Regions from separate parts of the Streptomyces sp. NPDC088252 genome, predicted to be linked through region 3. Evidence: riboswitches for the same ligand, from Rfam matches in the RefSeq annotation. Region 3 holds a riboswitch; each other region holds the start of a gene.

Region 1 (4,207 bases), on a different contig from region 3:
TCGACGGCCGTGAGGAGTATCCCGTGGAGGGCGGCCCGCGGTTCGTCCGCCCGGCCCTCTCGGTGCGCACCCCCGAGGTCCGTGGCACGGAGTGGGCCTTCACCGATGCCGTGGTGGACGGGGACGAACTCCGCATCGGCTTCACCGACTCCGCGCACCGGCTCGCCCTCACGCTGCACTACCGGATGCGGAACGACTCCGATGTGATCGAGCGCTGGGCCACCGTCGCCCACGCCGGGCCCGACGGCCCGCCGCTGGAGCTGCTGCGCGCCGACGCCGCCGCCTGGGCGCTGCCCGCCCGCGACGGCTGGCGGCTGAGCCGGCTGCACGGCCGCTGGGCGGCGGAGTCCCGGCTCGCACGGGCGGAGCTGACGTACGGCGAAAGCGTCATCTCCAGCAGGCGTGGCCATACGGGCCACCAGTACCTGCCGTGGGTCGCACTCGATGCCGACGGTGCGGCGACCGAGGAGAGCGGAGAGGTGTACGGATGCGCGCTCGGCTGGTCCGGGTCGTGGCGGATCTCCGTACAGCGGCTCCCCGACGGGCTCGTGCAGATCACCGGCGGCGCGGGCTACGACGACTCCGGGCTGCTGCTGCTCGGACCGGGGGAGTCCTACGTCACACCCGTCTTCGCCGGGCTGTGGAGCGCGGAGGGGTTCGGCGGGGCGAGCCGGGCCTGGCACACCTGGCAGTTGGCCCATGTGATCCCGGACGCCGAGAGTCTGCGGCCGGTGCTCTACAACTCCTGGGAGGCGACCGGCTTCGACATCTCGCAGGAGCAGCAGCGCGCCCTCGCCGAGCGGGCCGCCGCGATGGGTGTCGAACTGTTCGTCGTGGACGACGCGTGGTTCGGCCGTCGCACCAGTGACCGGGCGGGGCTCGGGGACTGGACGCCGAATCCGGCCCGCTTCCCCGGCGGGCTGAAGCCGCTCGCCGACGAAGTGCACGGTCTCGGAATGCAGTTCGGCATCTGGGTCGAGCCGGAAATGGTCAATGCCGACAGCGATCTCTATCGCGCACACCCGGACTGGGTGCAGCACTTCCCCGGCCGGACGCGTACCGAGTTCCGTAATCAGCTGGTGCTCAATCTGGCCCGCACCGATGTGCGGGACCATCTCTACGAGCAATTGGACACGTTGCTCTCCAGCGCGCCCGTGGACTATGTGAAATGGGACTTCAACCGCTCCTTCACCGATGCGGGCTGGCCCGGCGAGGAGTATCCGCAGAAGCTCTGGGTCGAGCATGTGCACGCCCTCTACGCGCTGATCGACCGACTCCGGGCCGCGCACCCCTCGGTCGCCTTCGAGTCCTGCTCGGGCGGCGGCGGCCGGATCGATCTGGGGATTCTGTCCCGCACGGACCAGGTGTGGACCTCCGACAACACCGACCCGCTCGACCGCCTCGCCATCCAGGAGGGCTTCGGTCAGATCCATCCGGCCCGGGTGATGGCCGCCTGGGTCACCGACAGTCCGAACGTCCAGCTCAACGACCGGGTCAGCTCGCTGCGCTTCCGCTTCGTGAGCGCGATGGCCGGTGTGCTCGGGGTCGGCGGGGACCTCACCGAATGGAGTGAGGGCGAACTCGCCGAGGCGCGGGACTGGGTGGGCCTCTACAAGGAGATCCGGCCGGTGGTGCAGCACGGCTCCCTGTACCGGCTGCGCGCCCCGCGGGGCGGACTCAGTGCGCTCCAGTACGTCCACGGGGAGGAGAGCGTGGTCCTGATGTGGCTGGAGGCGCAGAGGTACGGGGAGCGGCCCCCGGCCCTCAGGCTGCGCGGGCTCGACCCCGCGGCGATGTACACCTGCCTGGACACCGGGGCGGTGCACCACGGCTCGGTGCTGCTGCACCAGGGGCTGCACACCGGGCTTCAGGGGGATCTCGACGCGGGGGTACTGAGGCTGCGGCGCGAGCGATGAACGTGATGTGTCCGTAATGCGTAGATTCACCCCGAACTCGCACTGTTTGTCGGGTGGATGGTCGCCCTCTCGTGAGCGGGATCATATCCGTGACGGTGTGTGCTGGCGGGGTGGTCGGGTATTCCGTGCGCGGCGCGGAAATTCAAGATCCTCGATCCACGGAGTGTGACCGGAATTCCGCGTCGAATTCTCGGCGCGGATTCCGGTGCGGAACCGGTGGCTTGTTCTCGCCGTCCCGACTCGCTTACGGTCGCCGTCAATCCGGTCGGACCGCCTAATCCTGCCGCCGTCCGGAATTCGCACCCACTCATCGTGTGGCAGGAGCGGGGGAACCAGGTAGGCCGCCGATCGGAGAAATCCGGCCGGCTCGGGGTGAAGTCGCGCTCGGCGCGGCCGGGCATCTCCAGCCCGAACCCGACAGCTCACCTCGTAGGCGCCGGAGAGGAAACACCCCATGCCCATATCGGGTAAGCATCGTCGTACGAAGTCCAGCGTCATCGCCCGTGGTGTCGCCGCCGCAGGCGCCGGTGGCGCCGTCATCGCGCTGCCGCTGCTCGGCGCCACCGGTGCCCACGCCGCGGAACAGGCCGCCCCGGCCGCCGCCGCGCAGTCCGCCTCCATCGCCGCGCATGCCGCCCCGGCCCAGCCGGTCGCGCAGCAGCAGGCCGCCACCACGACCTACTCCGTCGTCTCCGGCGACTACCTGTCGAAGATCGCCGCCGAGCACAAGATCGAGGGCGGCTGGCAGAAGCTGTACCAGGACAACCGCGAGGTCGTCGGCAACGACCCCGGTCTGATCTTCCCGGGCATGAAGCTGACGCTCGGCGGCAAGGCGTCGGCCGACGACGCGGCCACCGGCGCCGGCGCGGGATCGGCCCTCCCCTCGAAGGCCCTCTCGGTTCCCTCGTCGGTCGTGGAGAAGTCCGCCCCGGCCAAGTCCGCCCCGGCCAAGGAGTCCAAGACCTCCGCCCCGGCCGCCCAGAGCAGCGGCTCCGGCTACGCCCACCCGGTTCCCGGCAACCACACCACCGGTTACCGCGCCTCCGGCTCCAACTGGTCCAGCGGCAGCCACACCGGGATCGACTTCCCCGTCTTCACCGGCACCAGCGTGAAGGCCATCACCTCCGGCACCGTCGTCACCGCCGGCTGGGGTGGCGCGTACGGCAACCAGGTCGTCATCAAGCACGCCGACGGCCACTACTCGCAGTACGGTCACCTGTCCTCGATCTCCGTCTCGGCGGGCCAGTCCGTGAGCACCGGTCAGCAGATCGGGCTCTCCGGCGCCACCGGCAACGCCACCGGACCGCACCTGCACTTCGAGGTCCGCACGGGCCCGGCGTACGGTTCGGACATCGACCCGATCGCCTTCCTGGCTTCGCACGGCATCTACGTCTGAGCCGAACAGCCGGGCAGTTGAACAACCGGCGTCCTTCGTCCGGATCGGGCCGGATCGGCGTGCCGGGCACGCGAGCCCGGCGTGATCCGGACGACAGGCCCTGGGGGTGACCCGAGCCGCACAGAAGGGGCGGTGCGCGGCAGCGCACCGCCCCTTCTGCTTATTCCCCCTTTACCAAAACCTGACCGGGTGGCCTATCTCACCACCCGTCAACCCCTTATTACGGTCGCGTAGGTCACATTCGGCGGTGCAGGATAAGCGTTTGTGGCAGACGATTCGAGAAATAATCAACGTGGCGTCATCAACCGACATGGTGTCATCGGGTCGTACGCGGCGATTGGCGACAGCTTCACCGAGGGGGTCGGCGACCCCGGCCCGGACGGAACCTTTGTCGGCTGGGCGGACCGGTTCGCGGTGCTTCTCGCGGACCAGCTCCCGGACCCCGGTACGGCGACGGACACCGAAGGCTCCGCGCACGGGAATTTCAGGTACGCCAATCTCGCCGTACGCGGACGACTCCTGGACCAGATCGTCGAGGAGCAGGTGCCGCGCGCCAAGGAGCTCGCACCCGACCTGGTCAGCTTCTGCGCGGGCGGCAACGACATCATCAGGCCCGGCACCGACCCCGACGACGTCGCCGAGCGCTTCGAGCGTGCGGTCGCGGAGCTGACCGGATCGGTCGGCACCGTCCTGGTCACCACCGGCTTCGACACCCGTGGCGTTCCCGTGCTGCGCCATCTGCGTGGCAAGATCGCCACCTACACCGCCCATGTGCGGTCCATCGCCGACCGTTACGACTGCCCGGTCCTCGACCTGTGGTCGCTGCGGTCCGTTCAGGACAGGCGCGCCTGGGACGACGACCGGCTCCATCTGTCGCCCGAGGGACACACCAGGG
Region 2 (4,207 bases), on a different contig from region 3:
GTCCAGCCGAAGACGTTGCCGCCGAGGGCGAGCGGGAAGACCTGAAGATCGGAAGGGCCCAGCTTACGAAGAGAAGTCATGTGTGGATCAACGGATACCGGCGGGTCCGCTATTCCGGCAGCCGGCCCTTCGGGCAGGCCCGTATCCGACCGGCAGCCCTGACGTCGGGGGGAGCGTCAGGGCTGCCGGGGTTCAGCGGCCGGCGAACCGGCTCGGGTCATGTGGGCCGCGAGGCGGCCGGCCGATCAGGGGTTGAGGCCCTTGCCGCGCAGCCAGGCCATCGGGTCGATGCCCGTACCGGCCGGGGTGTGGACCTCCAGATGGAGGTGCGGGCCCGTGACGTTGCCGGTCGCGCCGACCCGGCCGATGGTGTCACCGGTCGTGACCTTCTGGCCGACACTGACACCGATCGAGGACTGGTGGCAGAACCACAGCTCCGTACCGTCTTCGAGCTCCAGCACCGTGCGGTAGCCGTATGAACCGGACCAGCCGGCCGACTTGATCGTGCCGCTGTGTATGGCCTTGATCGGGGTACCCGTCGGCGCCGCGAAGTCGAGGCCGGTGTGGTAGCCGGAGGACCACATCGAGCCGGCCTCGCCGAAGGTCGAGGTGATCGTGTACGAGGTGGTCGGGATGGCGTAGCTCGCGGCGAGCTTGGCGAGCCGCAGGGCCTCCGCCTTCTTCTTGGCCTCTTCCGCCGCCTTCTTCTTCTCGGCGGCGACCTTGGCCTCGGCCGCGTCCTGCTGCTTCTTGGCCTCGGCGGCGGCCTTCTCCGCAGCCGCCTTCTCCTCGGCGGCCCTGGCCTCGGCGTCGGCGGCGTCCTGCTGCTGCTCGGCCTGCTGGAGGATACGGGCACGGAGCGCCTCGCCCGCGTCCGTCGTGCCCCGCTGGGCCTCGGCGGTGGTGATGCCGGCGGTGGTGAGCGGAGCGGACGCGGCGACGGCCTCGGCCTTGTCGGCTTCGGACTCGCCGGAGAACAGGGAACCCACGCCGGGAAGGGACTTGGCGTCGGGCAGGTTGTCCGCGATGGAATCGGGAAGCGAGATGGAGACCGCCGGCTTGCTCTGCGCGGTGGCCATGCCGCCCGCGCCGACCGCCGCGATGACGCCGACCCCGAGCACGGTGGAGCTACGGGCAAGTCCGTTGCGCTGCTTGGCGACGCGGTGCTTGCCGCGCACGGGGCGGACGGACTCCTCGGTGGGGTTCCACTCCTCCCGGCTTCGTTCGGGCTCACCGCCGCCGTCGGCGCGAAATCCCCTGCGGAGCTCTGCCGAGTCGCCGGGCCCGTGCAACTCACCGGACCCGAACTCACCGGTGAAGTCGCTGCCCGGCTCGGTGCCGTAGCCGGTGCCGAACGCCGTTCCCGGCTCGGTGCCGTAGCTGGCGCCGAACGCCGTTCCCGTCCCGGCGGTTGCGTAACCGGCGTCGGAAGCGAAACCGGGGCCGTACCCGAGGCCGTAGTCAGAACCGGAGCCGAAGTCGGCACCCGGGGCGAAGTCGGAGGTGAACCGCGCGGGGGCCTCGGGGGCAGGCTTGTTGGACGCCACTTGGGCGCACTCCTTTCCTTCCTTCTCGCCTACCGGGTTAGCTGACGGGTTCGGAGCAGGAAGGTCTCCTACGGGCGCCTCTGCCTCTCACGAGACACAGGTGTCCGATTCACCCCATGTAGGTGGTTCCCCGGTTCCCTTGCGGAATTCGGCGCTCGCGCACGGTGCCGCCACTGACGACGGCTGGGACGACCGCGCTGCGTTATCGAACGTTAATAGACACCCGGGCCCGATTCCAAGCTGTTCCCACTGATCGTTCCGGTCTTGGCCTGGACTTTACGTGACATAACCGGGTGGAATCGGATGAGTTGAGCGCCCCTCAGCCATTACCCGGATTCTGACGTTGCGTCAAATGTTATGCGGAGCGGTGCGCTTCGGTTACGGACGGTGGCATGCCGCGCCCCGGGCTCCGCCCGGTCCGCACCACGCACCCGCCCCACCCGTCACATCGTGTCCAGTCCCACGATCTTCACCGTCCTGCGCCGGTGCGGCTGCCCCTCCGCGGGACGTACGACCGCGAGCAGTGCCATGTCGTCGGTCGTCTCGCCGCCCGTGTGCCGCCGCACGTCGTCGGTCAGGGCGGACAGCAGTTCCTCGGGTCCCGGAAAGATCCGCCCGCGCAGCCGCGCCGCCGGATCGTAGAAGACCCCGTCGACGTTCCGCGCTTCGGAGAGGCCATCGGTGTAGAGGAGCAGGGTCGTCCCCGCCGGCAGATCCCATTCGTCCGCCCGGTCGGGCCACACCCCCAGATCCATCCCGAGCGGCAGCGCGGGCACCGATGGCCCCAGAACGTCCAGCGCCCCGTCCGGATGCAGCAGGATCGGCTCGGGATGGCCGCGGTTGACGATCCGCACCCGCGACAGCCCGGACGGGATCTCGGCCAGTACGGCGGTGGTGAAGCCCTCGACCGCGTCCAGCCCGCCCCGCCCCGTCCCCTCTCGCGCCAGCGCCCGCTCCAGCCGCTGCGCCACGCCCTCCAGCGAACGCTCCTGCTCGGCCGCCTCCCGGAACGCGCCGATGATCACCGCCACCGACTCCACGGCGTCGAGCCCCTTCCCCCGTACGTCCCCGACCACCAGCCGCACCCCGTGCGGGGTGTCCGCCACGGCGAACAGGTCGCCGCCGACGAACTCGTCCGCCTGCGCCGCCACGTACCGCGCCGCCACATGCAGCCCGCCGATCCGGTCGGACGGTTTGGGCAGCACGGCCCGCATGGCGGTCTCCGCGATCACCCGCGCGGAGGCCAATTGCTCGTTGCTGCGCCGCACGACCCCGTTGATGACGACCGCGAGGACCGACACGGTGACCAGGGTGAGCAGCTCGATCAACGGCACGGCTCGCGGCAACGTGTTGCTGTGCAGCCGCAGCGTGATGATGGCCAGGATCGAGGCGACGGCCGTGAGGATGGTGCTGGACAGCGAGAAGAACGGCGCGGCGATCAGCGGCGCGGCCACGAACAGCGGAATGGCGGTGAAGGTCGGCGGGGTGAGGAAGTCGAACACCAGCCCACCGATGATCATCAGGGCGGGCAGCGCGCGGACGAACCGCCTGGTACGGACACCGTCCCTGGCATGTCTGCCGCGCCGCTTCAGCCGCTTCCACACCTGTGGTCTCCTGCCCGGTACGCGCTCGGCTGCGGACGGTGCCGCGCCCCACCCCCAGGCTCACCGGACCAAGGGCGCGCGGCGACTCCTCATCGGCCAATGGGGGTACGCACGTGGCCCGGCTCACACACAGCCCGTCCTGCCCCTTCACAGGGCCGAAGGGCCGACGACCGGTCACCGGTACCCAGGGACCGGCGGCAACAGGGGGAAATGATTCGGACCCGGCACGCATGCAGCGTGCCGGGCCCGAATCATCAGTAGCGGGGACAGGATTTGAACCTGCGACCTCTGGGTTATGAGCCCAGCGAGCTACCGAGCTGCTCCACCCCGCGTCGGTGAATACAACTCTACGGCATGTCCGGCGCGCTCATGACCACTCGGCGAATCTCCCGCGTCCCGCCCCTTCGGCGCGGCCCCAAGGATCAGTTCGTCTCGGTGATACGGGGAGTGGCCTTCCCGTCGACCGCCGGTGACTTCATCGGACTCGCGCCGCGCTGCAGCGCATGGAGGATCGCCAGTCCCTGGCCGACCACGCCCGCGGCCATCTCATTGACACCGCTGGTGCCGTTGAGGACGGTGAGGTCGGCCCCCGACATGCCGCGCGCCGCCGCGTCGGCCAGCGCCGGCAGGTTCTCCACGATGCGGTTGGCCGCGATGAGCTCCTGGTTGCCGTCGCGCAGCGAGGTGGCGCGCACACTGTTGGCGTCGGCCTGGGCCTGGGCGATGGTCCGTTCGGTGTACGCGTTGCCGTCGGCCTCGAACTTCACCCGGTCCCGGGCCGCCTCGGCGAGGGTGCGCTGACGGTACGCCTCGGCGTCCGCCGGACGTCGGACCTCCGCTTCGAGCCGTTGCGCGGCGAGCGCGGCCTGCCGCTCGGCCAGCGCGGTCTGCTCCTCGATGACCTCGTGCGAGGCCTGGGCCTGGGCGAGCGGTCCGGCCTGCGCGGCGCGGGCGTTGTACTGCTCGGTCTCGGCGTGGAAGCCCGCCCGCTTGATCGCGGTGTCACGTTCGTACTCCGCCTTGAGCGCGGCGGCCTGCTGCTCGCGCTGACTGGCT
Region 3 (4,207 bases):
GCACATTGAGGATGCGGCGCAGCGGGACGGTGTCCTCGGGGTTGGCGAGAACCCGGAGGTAGGCCAGGACGTCCCGGACCTCCTTGCGCTCGTAGAAGCGCACGCCGCCGACGACCTTGTAGGGCAGGCCGACGCGGATGAAGATCTCTTCGAAGACCCGGGACTGCGCGTTCGTACGGTAGAAGATCGCGACGTCGCCGGCCTTGGCGTCGCCCGCGTCGGTCAGCCGGTCGATCTCGTCGGCGACGAACTGGGCCTCGTCGTGCTCGGTGTCGGCGACGTAGCCGGTGATCCGGGCGCCCGTGCCGGCGTTCGTCCAGAGGTTCTTGGGGCGGCGGCTCTCGTTGCGCTCGATGACCGCGTTGGCGGCGGACAGGATCGTCTGCGTGGAGCGGTAGTTCTGCTCCAGCAGGATCGTCGTCGCGTTCGGGTAGTCCTCCTCGAACTGGAGGATGTTGCGGATGGTCGCGCCGCGGAACGCGTAGATCGACTGGTCCGCGTCACCGACGACGCACAGCTCGGCGGGGGCGTCGCGCTCGCCGGCCGGGCCGACCAGTTCGCGTACGAGGGTGTACTGGGCGTGGTTGGTGTCCTGGTACTCGTCGACCAGGACGTGCCGGAAGCGGCGGCGGTAGTGCTCGGCGACGTCGGGGAACGCCTGCAGCAGGTGGACCGTCGTCATGATGATGTCGTCGAAGTCCAGCGCGTTGGCCTCGCGCAGCCGTGACTGGTACATCGCGTAGGCCTGGGCGAGGGTCTTCTCGAAACCGTCCGCGGCCTGGCCGGCGAAGGTCTCCTCGTCGATCAGTTCGTTCTTCAGGTTGGAGACCTTGGCCGTGAACGACTTCGGCGGGAAGCGCTTCGGGTCGAGGTCGAGATCACGGCAGACCAGGGCCATCAGCCGCTTGGAGTCGGCGGCGTCGTAGATCGAGAACGACGAGGTGAAGCCGAGCTTCTTCGACTCGCGGCGCAGGATGCGTACGCACGCGCTGTGGAAGGTCATGACCCACATGGCGTTGGCGCGCGGTCCGACGAGCTGTTCGACGCGCTCCTTCATCTCGCCCGCGGCCTTGTTGGTGAAGGTGATCGCCAGGATCTGGCCGGGATGCACCCCGCGCTCGGCGAGGAGGTGGGCGATCCGGTGGGTCAGCACCCGGGTCTTGCCGGAGCCCGCCCCGGCGACGATGAGCAGGGGGGAGCCGGCGTGGACCACCGCGGCGCGCTGTTCGGTGTTCAGCCCGTCGAGGAGCGCCGCGGAGTCGATGACGGGGCGGTGCGCGCCGTCACGGTAGTACGCGTCCCTGGGCGGCGAGGGCCCGTCGAAGACGCCCGCGAAGAGGTCCTCCGGCACCGCTTCGGGTGCGGAGTCCTCGGGGGGCGGCGGGGGCTCTTCCTCCGAGTGCTGGAGGCCGGCCAGGAAGCTGTCGTCAAAGAGGCTGCTCATCGCTTGTCGAGTCTAGGCCGCCGCACCGACACGTGACTGCCGCTCGGCGAACCGCACCCGGCCACCGGGCACGCAAAGAGAGTGGACATCCACGCCCCGTGTGGAATTCCGGGCCGCGACCACGCTCGCCACCCTCGCCCCGCAAAGGTCACGAAAACGTATCGGGCATATCGAACATCGACCTTCACAGCGGCACCACGGGTTGGCTACCGTGCTCGACCGGGTGGCCCGTACCCCCTGAGGCGAACCACGCCGAGCAGGCCCCCGCGCCGAATCCGGGCTGCCCTCACGGACGTCCGGAGCCGGGGACCCATACGCGTCACCGGGGTGAATCGGTCCTTATCCCCCACTCGGACCGTAGGGCAGCCTTCCGTTCCGCCCGAACCCGACAGCTGACCCGGTAGGCGGTCCACGGAAGGAGATGCCGTCTTGGCATCGCATCGCAAACCGCGCACCCGGATGCGCACCACCGCACCGGCCGTCGGCCTCACGACGGCCGCGCTGGCGTCCGTGACCCTGCTCTCCACGCAGAGCGCCACGGCGGCCCCCGCTCCGAAGCCCAGCATCGAGGACGTCCAGAAGAAGGTCGACGACCTCTACCGGCAGGCGGGCACCGCGACCCAGCGGTACAACCAGGCGAAGGAGGCCTCCGCCGCCCAGCGCACCAAGGTGGACGCCCTCCTGGACGACGTGGCGAAGCGCGCCGACGAACTCAACGAAGCCCGCAGGACGCTCGGCGCCTACGCGGCCGCGCAGTACCGCACCGGGTCCCTCACGCCGAGCGCCACCTTCTTCCTGGCCGACGACCCGCAGTCGTACTTCGACCAGAGCCAGCTGATGAACCGGATGACCGCTCAGCAGCAGAAGGCGGTCACGGACTTCCGCGCCCAGCAGACGAAGGCCTCGAAGAAGCGCGCCGAAGCGGTGCGCGGCCTGGAGGCGCTGACCACGACGCAGGCCACGCTGCGCACCAGCAAGCAGAACGTCCAGCAGAAGCTGGGCGAGGCGCAGACGATGCTGTCGAAGCTGACCGCCGAGGAGAAGGCGCGGCTCGCGGCGTTGGAGCGGAAGAAGGAGGCGGAGGCCGAGCGCAAGGCGGAGGAACTGGCGCGGCAGCAGGCCGCCGCCGAGGCGGAGGCGGACCGCAAGGCCGAGGAGGCCGCCAAGGCGGCGGGATCCGGCAGCGGTGCGGGGGCGGGAGCCGGGACCGGCTCGGACAGCAGCGCCACCACCAAGGCGGAGAAGGTCCTCGCCTTCGCCAGGGCCCAGCTGGGCAAGCCGTACGTCTGGGGTGCGACGGGCCCGTCCTCGTACGACTGCTCCGGACTCACCCAGGCCGCGTGGAAGGCCGCGGGAGTCGACATCCCGCGCACCACCTGGGACCAGGTGAAGATCGGCACCGAGGTCGCCACGGCGGATCTGCGTCCGGGCGACCTCGTCTTCTTCTACGACGACATCAGCCACGTCGGCATCTACAAGGGCGACGGAATGATGATCCACGCGCCGAAGCCGGGCGCGAACGTGCGCGAGGAGTCGATCTACTACATGCCGATCCACGGCAGCGTGCGGCCGGCCTAGGCCCGCTCCTCGCTCCCCCGCGGTCGGCGCGTGGGCCGGTCCACGCGCCGACCGGCCGGGCCCCGGCCCGGCGCCGCGCTGGTCGCGATCCGCAGACCTCGGACCGCGACACTCGGAGCTCAGGACTCGGGGCCCGGACCGCGGCTCCCGGCCGCCGAACGCCGGGCCGCGGTCCCCGGGCCCTCGGACCCTCAGGTCCAGAGCGTGGCGATGAAGATGTTGGCGAGCGTCAGCCCGCCCACCGCCGCGAAGGCTCCCTTGTCGACCTTCTCCTCGTCCCGCTTGACGTAGACGAGCGCGAGGATGACGACCAGGAGCAGCAGCTTGACCCCGATTTTGATGTTGTTCACGTGGTGGCCATCGGCCTCGTTGAGCCCGACCAGCGCGACCCCGGTGACCAGCATCGTCAGCGCGCCGTGCAGCATCGCCGGGACGAACCGGGCCGTGCCCGCGCCCATCGCCTTCATCTGGGTCAGGAAACCGCCCAGCAGCGAGGCGATACCGATGATGTGCAGGGCGACGAAGACATGAATGAGTACGTCCATGAGGCCGCAGCCTAGCCCCGCCCATATCACCACTCCGCAGGCAGGTGCGGCTTCTTGGCGCTTCACTCGTGTCTGCACCAATTGCCTGACTCTGTTGTCATTTTTCCGATCAGATACAGACAACGCCGCGCCAAATTCGGGCAATAAGCGTCATTACAACTCTTCCCCGTGCCCCGGGTTTAGCGTCCCTGAGCAGGTGACCGTCTTCACCGCCGCTCCGCCCCCGGACGGCACGCCGGTCACCCCGCCGGGGATCCGGCGGTGGGCCGCCCCGCCGTGGGTGACCCGCCGCCGGATCCCGGGCGGGCCCGCCGGTAGTCCCCGTCGGGCAGTCACCAGGAAGGACGCACGCCCCCGTGGCAGCGCATCGGAAACCCAAGCAGCGCCCGTACACCGGCTCTGCTGCCCGCACCGCAGCCACCCTCGCCTTCGCCGGGGCCGCCACCGCCGCCGCTCTGCCAGGCTCCGCGCACGCCGATCCCCAGCGCACCCCCGCCCAGGTCAGGTCCGAGGTGGACCAGCTGTACCACGACGCGGAAGTCGCCACCGAGCAGTACAACGGTGCGAAGGAGAAGGCCACCGCCGCCGCCGAGGCCGTCGACACCCTGCGCGACGAGGCGGCCCGCCGGACCGAGCGCCT
Region 4 (4,207 bases), on a different contig from region 3:
ACCGCCGAGGAGTTCGCCGCCGAACTGGAGCGCTGCGGCGCCACCCTCGACGCGCACGCGGACCACCCCGGAGTCCGGGTCTCCCTGGAGGTCCCGGCCTCCCGGCTGGCCAAGGCGCTCGCGCTGGTCGCCGAGGCGCTGCGGTCGCCCGCCTTCGCCGACAGCGAGATCGAACGGCTGGTGCGCAACCGGCTCGACGAGATCCCGCACGAGCAGGCCAACCCGGCCCGGCGAGCCGCGAAGCAACTCTCCAAGGAACTCTTCCCGGCCACGGCGCGGATGTCGCGCCCGCGCCAGGGCACCGAGGAGACGGTGGAGCGGATCGACTCGGCGGCCGTGCGTGCCTTCTTCGACACCCACGTCAGGCCGTCCACGGCGACCGCCGTGGTCGTCGGTGACCTCACCGGCATCGACCTCGACGCGCTGCTCACCGACACCCTCGGTGACTGGTCGGGCGACGCCGCCGAGCCCCGTCCGGTCCCGCCGATCACCGCGGACGACACCGGCCGAGTGGTGATCGTCGACCGTCCCGGCGCGGTGCAGACGCAGCTGCTGATCGGCCGGATCGGCGCCGACCGGCACGACAGCGTGTGGCCTGCCCAGGTGCTGGGCACGTACTGCCTGGGTGGCACGCTCACCTCCCGGCTGGACCGTGTGCTGCGCGAGGAGAAGGGCTACACCTACGGCGTGCGGGCCTTCGCCCAGGTGCTGCGGTCGTCGGCCCCGGACTCCGCCTCGGGGGCGACAGGTGCCGCGATGCTCGCCATCAGCGGATCGGTGGACACGGAGTCCACCGGACCGGCGCTGGAGGACCTGTGGACGGTCCTGCGGACCCTGGCGGCCGAGGGGCTGACCGATGAGGAGCGCGAGACGGCCGTACAGAACCTCGTGGGTGTCGCACCGCTGAAGTTCGAGACGGCGGCCTCCGTCGCGGGCACTCTCGCCGACCAGGTCGAGCAGCACCTCCCGGACGACTACCAGGCACAGCTGTACGCCCGGCTCGCGGAGACCGGAACGGTCGAGGCGACCGCAGCGGTGGTCAACGCCTTCCCGGGCGACCGCCTGGTCACGGTCCTCGTCGGTGACGCTGCGCAGATCGAGGAGCCGGTCCGCGCCCTGGGCATCGGAGAGGTGTCGGTGGTCGCCGGCTGACGGTCGTCGTACGCCGTCGCGGATGCCGGACGGCCGACCCGGCGCGGGTGCGGGCGCCGGCTGCCCGGTCGCGTGTCACAGATCGCTGCGCGACTGTCACGTTCGATCGGACACCGGCGGAGCCCTCGGCCACGCGCGGGTCGGCCCGGCGGAGCTCCCGGCCTTGCACGGGTCGCCCCGGCGGAGCATCCGTAGGAGCAGGTCGCACCGGCTGAGTGCCGGTCGCCCCGGTAGATCCACGATTCGCCATGGGTGTGCATACCGGGACAAGCGCCCATGGGTGTGCATACCGGGACAAGAGGGAGGTCCTGTGCGTCGCGTCTCGCCAGGGTCTCCCTTTTGTCCGTTCTGGGGGGAGGTTGCCTGTCTGCCCTGTGGGATGCGCTACAAAACGGCCTGTCCGTTTGGTGAATGAAAGCGACCCCGCTTAGCGTCGGCCGGGCTGTCCGCCACTCGTATGCCGCAACCGTGACATACCGGGCAGTCATCGCCGAGTCCCCGTCAGGCGCGAGCCTGGGGAGCCGGGGACCCACGCAGTCCCTGGGGTGAATCGGATGCCTGATCCTCGGTGAGGCCGGGGCGTCCGTAGGAGACCTTCCTGCTCCGAACCCGTCAGCTAACCCGGTAGGCGAGAAGGAAGGAAAGGATCAGCCACCACATGGCTTTCACCCGTGCCGCCGGGAAGCGTCGTGCCCCGAGCCGACTGACCCGCGGGAGCGCGAAGATCGCCGGCGCCGCGGCTCTGGCGACCACCGGAGTCATCGGTGGCATGGCGTCCCCGGCCCTCGCCGCGGACACCGGGACCCCCTCCGTCAGTGAGACCGGTCTGAACCAGATCATCGCCATCGAGGGCGCACTCGCCGATCAGATCGCCGCCCAGGCCGACGCGCAGAAGCACCAGGCCGATGTCGCGGCGGAGGCGAAGGCGGAGGCCCGGCGCAAGGCCGAGGCCGAGAAGAAGGCGGCGGAGGCGAAGGCCAGGGCTGAGCGCGTGGCCGAGGCGCGTGCCGAGAAGGCGCGTGCCGCCCGGTCCGCCGAGCGCACCCGTCTGGGCTCCTTCCAGCTGCCGGTCGCCGGCTCGTACGTCACCACCGGCTACAAGTCCAGCGGCTCGCTCTGGTCCTCCGGCAGCCACTCGGGCATCGACTTCCATGCCGCGTCCGGCAGCACCGTCGTCGCCGTCGGCGCAGGAACGGTCGTCGAGGCCGGCTGGGGCGGCGCGTACGGCAACAACATCGTCCTCCGCATGACGGACGGTACGTACACGCAGTACGGCCACCTCTCCTCGATCGGCGTCTCCGTCGGCCAGAGCGTCGGCGCCGGTCAGCGGATCGGCCTCTCCGGCTCGACCGGCAACTCCACCGGGCCGCACCTGCACTTCGAGGCCCGGACCACGCCCTCGTACGGCTCCGACATGGACCCGGTCGCGTACCTGCGCGCCCACGGAGTCGACGTCTGACCGGCGCTCGTGCGCAACACCCCTTCGAAGGCCCCGGCGTCACGCCGGGGCCTTCGAAGCGCCCGACACCCGCGCCCGACACCCGCGCCCGACACCCGAACCGCCCATGGTGCTGCCCGCCGGGCCGGCCCCGCGCGACCAAAAGATATTCATGAATTTCCATCTGGCATCGGAAATGTGGCCGCATTGCAATAGAGTCGCAGAACAGGCGTCGGTCGGCCGCGTTTCGCGGGGATTAAGACGGAGGTTCGGACATGCGCATTCCGGCGCATTCGGTATGCACGGCAATCCGTGACGACATCGTCTCCGGCGTCTTCGAACGCGGCAGCCGGCTCACCGAGGAGTTGCTGGCGCGCCGTTACGGGGTGTCCCGTGTCCCGGTACGGGAAGCGCTGCGCACCCTGGAGTCCGAGGGGTTCGTGGTCACCCGTCGGCACGCGGGAGCCTGTGTCGCCGAGCCCACCGAGCAGGAGGCCGCCGACCTTCTGGAGGTCCGGGCGCTGCTGGAACCGCTGGGTGCCGCGCGCGCCGCGCAGCGCCGCACCGAGGCGCATCTCAAGGTGCTGCGCGGTCTGGTCAGGCTCGGTCAGGAGCGGGCCAGGCGGGGTGAGGGAGAGGATCTGCGTTCACTGGGCGGCTGGTTCCACGAGACGTTGGCGCAGGCTTCGGGCAGTTCCAGCCTGATCGCGACGCTCACCCAGTTGCGGCACAAGATCGCCTGGATGTACGTGGTCGACCAGCCGGTCCGCCCGGTGGATTCCTGGGCGGAGCACGGAGCCATCGTGGACGCGGTGGCGCGCGGCGACGCGGAACGGGCGAGGGTGCTGGCCACCCAGCACGCCGAGCGGGCCACGACCGTGCACCGGCTGCGCGGCGCCGACCGGCCGGGCCGTCAGTCGGCCGCCTCCCGCGCCGACCGGGTGAGGGCTTCGCAACACTCCGTAAACACTTCAGGTGTTCGGAATTAATAATCGTGCCGTATACAAAGGGTGGTAATTCCGTTCGGGTCTGTTTAGGTTGCCCGAATTTCCTTCGATCGTCCCTGCTCGGAAATGCATGGAGCCGCGGTCCCGAATAAGGGTGCCGCGGCTCTCTTGCAGGAAATGGTTCAGACGGTCTCCGGAAGCTCGTCGAGACCTTCGGCGACCAGCTTCGCCAGGCGGTCCAGGGCGGCTTCGGAGTCGTCGGCCTCGGATGCCAGCACGATCTCCTCGCCGCCGTGCGCGCCGAGACCGAGCACCGCGAGCATGGAGGCGGCGTTCACCGGGTTGCCATCGGCCTTGGAGATCGTCACGGGGACGCCGGAAGCCGTGGCGGCACGGACGAAGATGGAAGCGGGACGGGCGTGCAGGCCCTCGGCCCAACCGACGTTGACGCGGCGCTCAGCCATGGTTCTGCCCTTCAGGAATCCAATGGTTGTCTAGACCAGTCTCTCATGTGGTGCGCGATGCTCAGGCCGAACCGCGGCACGCCCAGAACCTGTGCTGTACCGCCGATCGGCCCCCTCAGACTGCCCCGGCCCCAGGCCCTACGCGACCGCTGACGGAGCCGTAGTCTTGGCCCATGCAGCCCTCGCCGGAGCAGAGTCCGCAGCAC

The links. Region 3 has a riboswitch for cyclic di-AMP ahead of ACIOHC_RS23015 (NlpC/P60 family protein). Riboswitches for the same ligand answer to the same signal wherever they lie in the genome.
Positions count from the first base shown of each region.
Region 1: another riboswitch for cyclic di-AMP. It lies ahead of ACIOHC_RS36460 (LysM peptidoglycan-binding domain-containing M23 family metallopeptidase); the one in region 3 lies ahead of ACIOHC_RS23015 (NlpC/P60 family protein).
Region 2: another riboswitch for cyclic di-AMP. It lies ahead of ACIOHC_RS28950 (M23 family metallopeptidase); the one in region 3 lies ahead of ACIOHC_RS23015 (NlpC/P60 family protein).
Region 4: another riboswitch for cyclic di-AMP. It lies ahead of ACIOHC_RS12785 (M23 family metallopeptidase); the one in region 3 lies ahead of ACIOHC_RS23015 (NlpC/P60 family protein).

Region 1 is NZ_JBIURS010000027.1:5,961-10,167, forward strand. It holds gene ACIOHC_RS36455 (alpha-galactosidase) at 1-1,916, shown strand, start outside; cyclic di-AMP (ydaO/yuaA leader) riboswitch at 2,207-2,367, shown strand; gene ACIOHC_RS36460 (LysM peptidoglycan-binding domain-containing M23 family metallopeptidase) at 2,371-3,312, shown strand; gene ACIOHC_RS36465 (SGNH/GDSL hydrolase family protein) at 3,577-4,207, shown strand, end outside.
Region 2 is NZ_JBIURS010000016.1:156,760-160,966, reverse strand. It holds gene ACIOHC_RS28955 (aldo/keto reductase) at 1-80, opposite strand, end outside; gene ACIOHC_RS28950 (M23 family metallopeptidase) at 246-1,292, opposite strand; cyclic di-AMP (ydaO/yuaA leader) riboswitch at 1,559-1,711, opposite strand; gene ACIOHC_RS28945 (PP2C family protein-serine/threonine phosphatase) at 1,991-3,151, opposite strand; tRNA gene ACIOHC_RS28940 (tRNA-Met) at 3,410-3,483, opposite strand; gene ACIOHC_RS28935 (SPFH domain-containing protein) at 3,574-4,207, opposite strand, start outside.
Region 3 is NZ_JBIURS010000011.1:42,946-47,152, reverse strand. It holds gene pcrA (DNA helicase PcrA) at 1-1,444, opposite strand, end outside; cyclic di-AMP (ydaO/yuaA leader) riboswitch at 1,702-1,867, shown strand; gene ACIOHC_RS23015 (NlpC/P60 family protein) at 1,874-3,022, shown strand; gene ACIOHC_RS23010 (hypothetical protein) at 3,214-3,567, opposite strand; gene ACIOHC_RS23005 (NlpC/P60 family protein) at 3,924-4,207, shown strand, end outside.
Region 4 is NZ_JBIURS010000005.1:175,298-179,504, forward strand. It holds gene ACIOHC_RS12780 (pitrilysin family protein) at 1-1,152, shown strand, start outside; cyclic di-AMP (ydaO/yuaA leader) riboswitch at 1,631-1,798, shown strand; gene ACIOHC_RS12785 (M23 family metallopeptidase) at 1,811-2,611, shown strand; gene ACIOHC_RS12790 (GntR family transcriptional regulator) at 2,866-3,579, shown strand; gene ACIOHC_RS12795 (HPr family phosphocarrier protein) at 3,720-4,001, opposite strand; gene ACIOHC_RS12800 (GNAT family N-acetyltransferase) at 4,175-4,207, shown strand, end outside.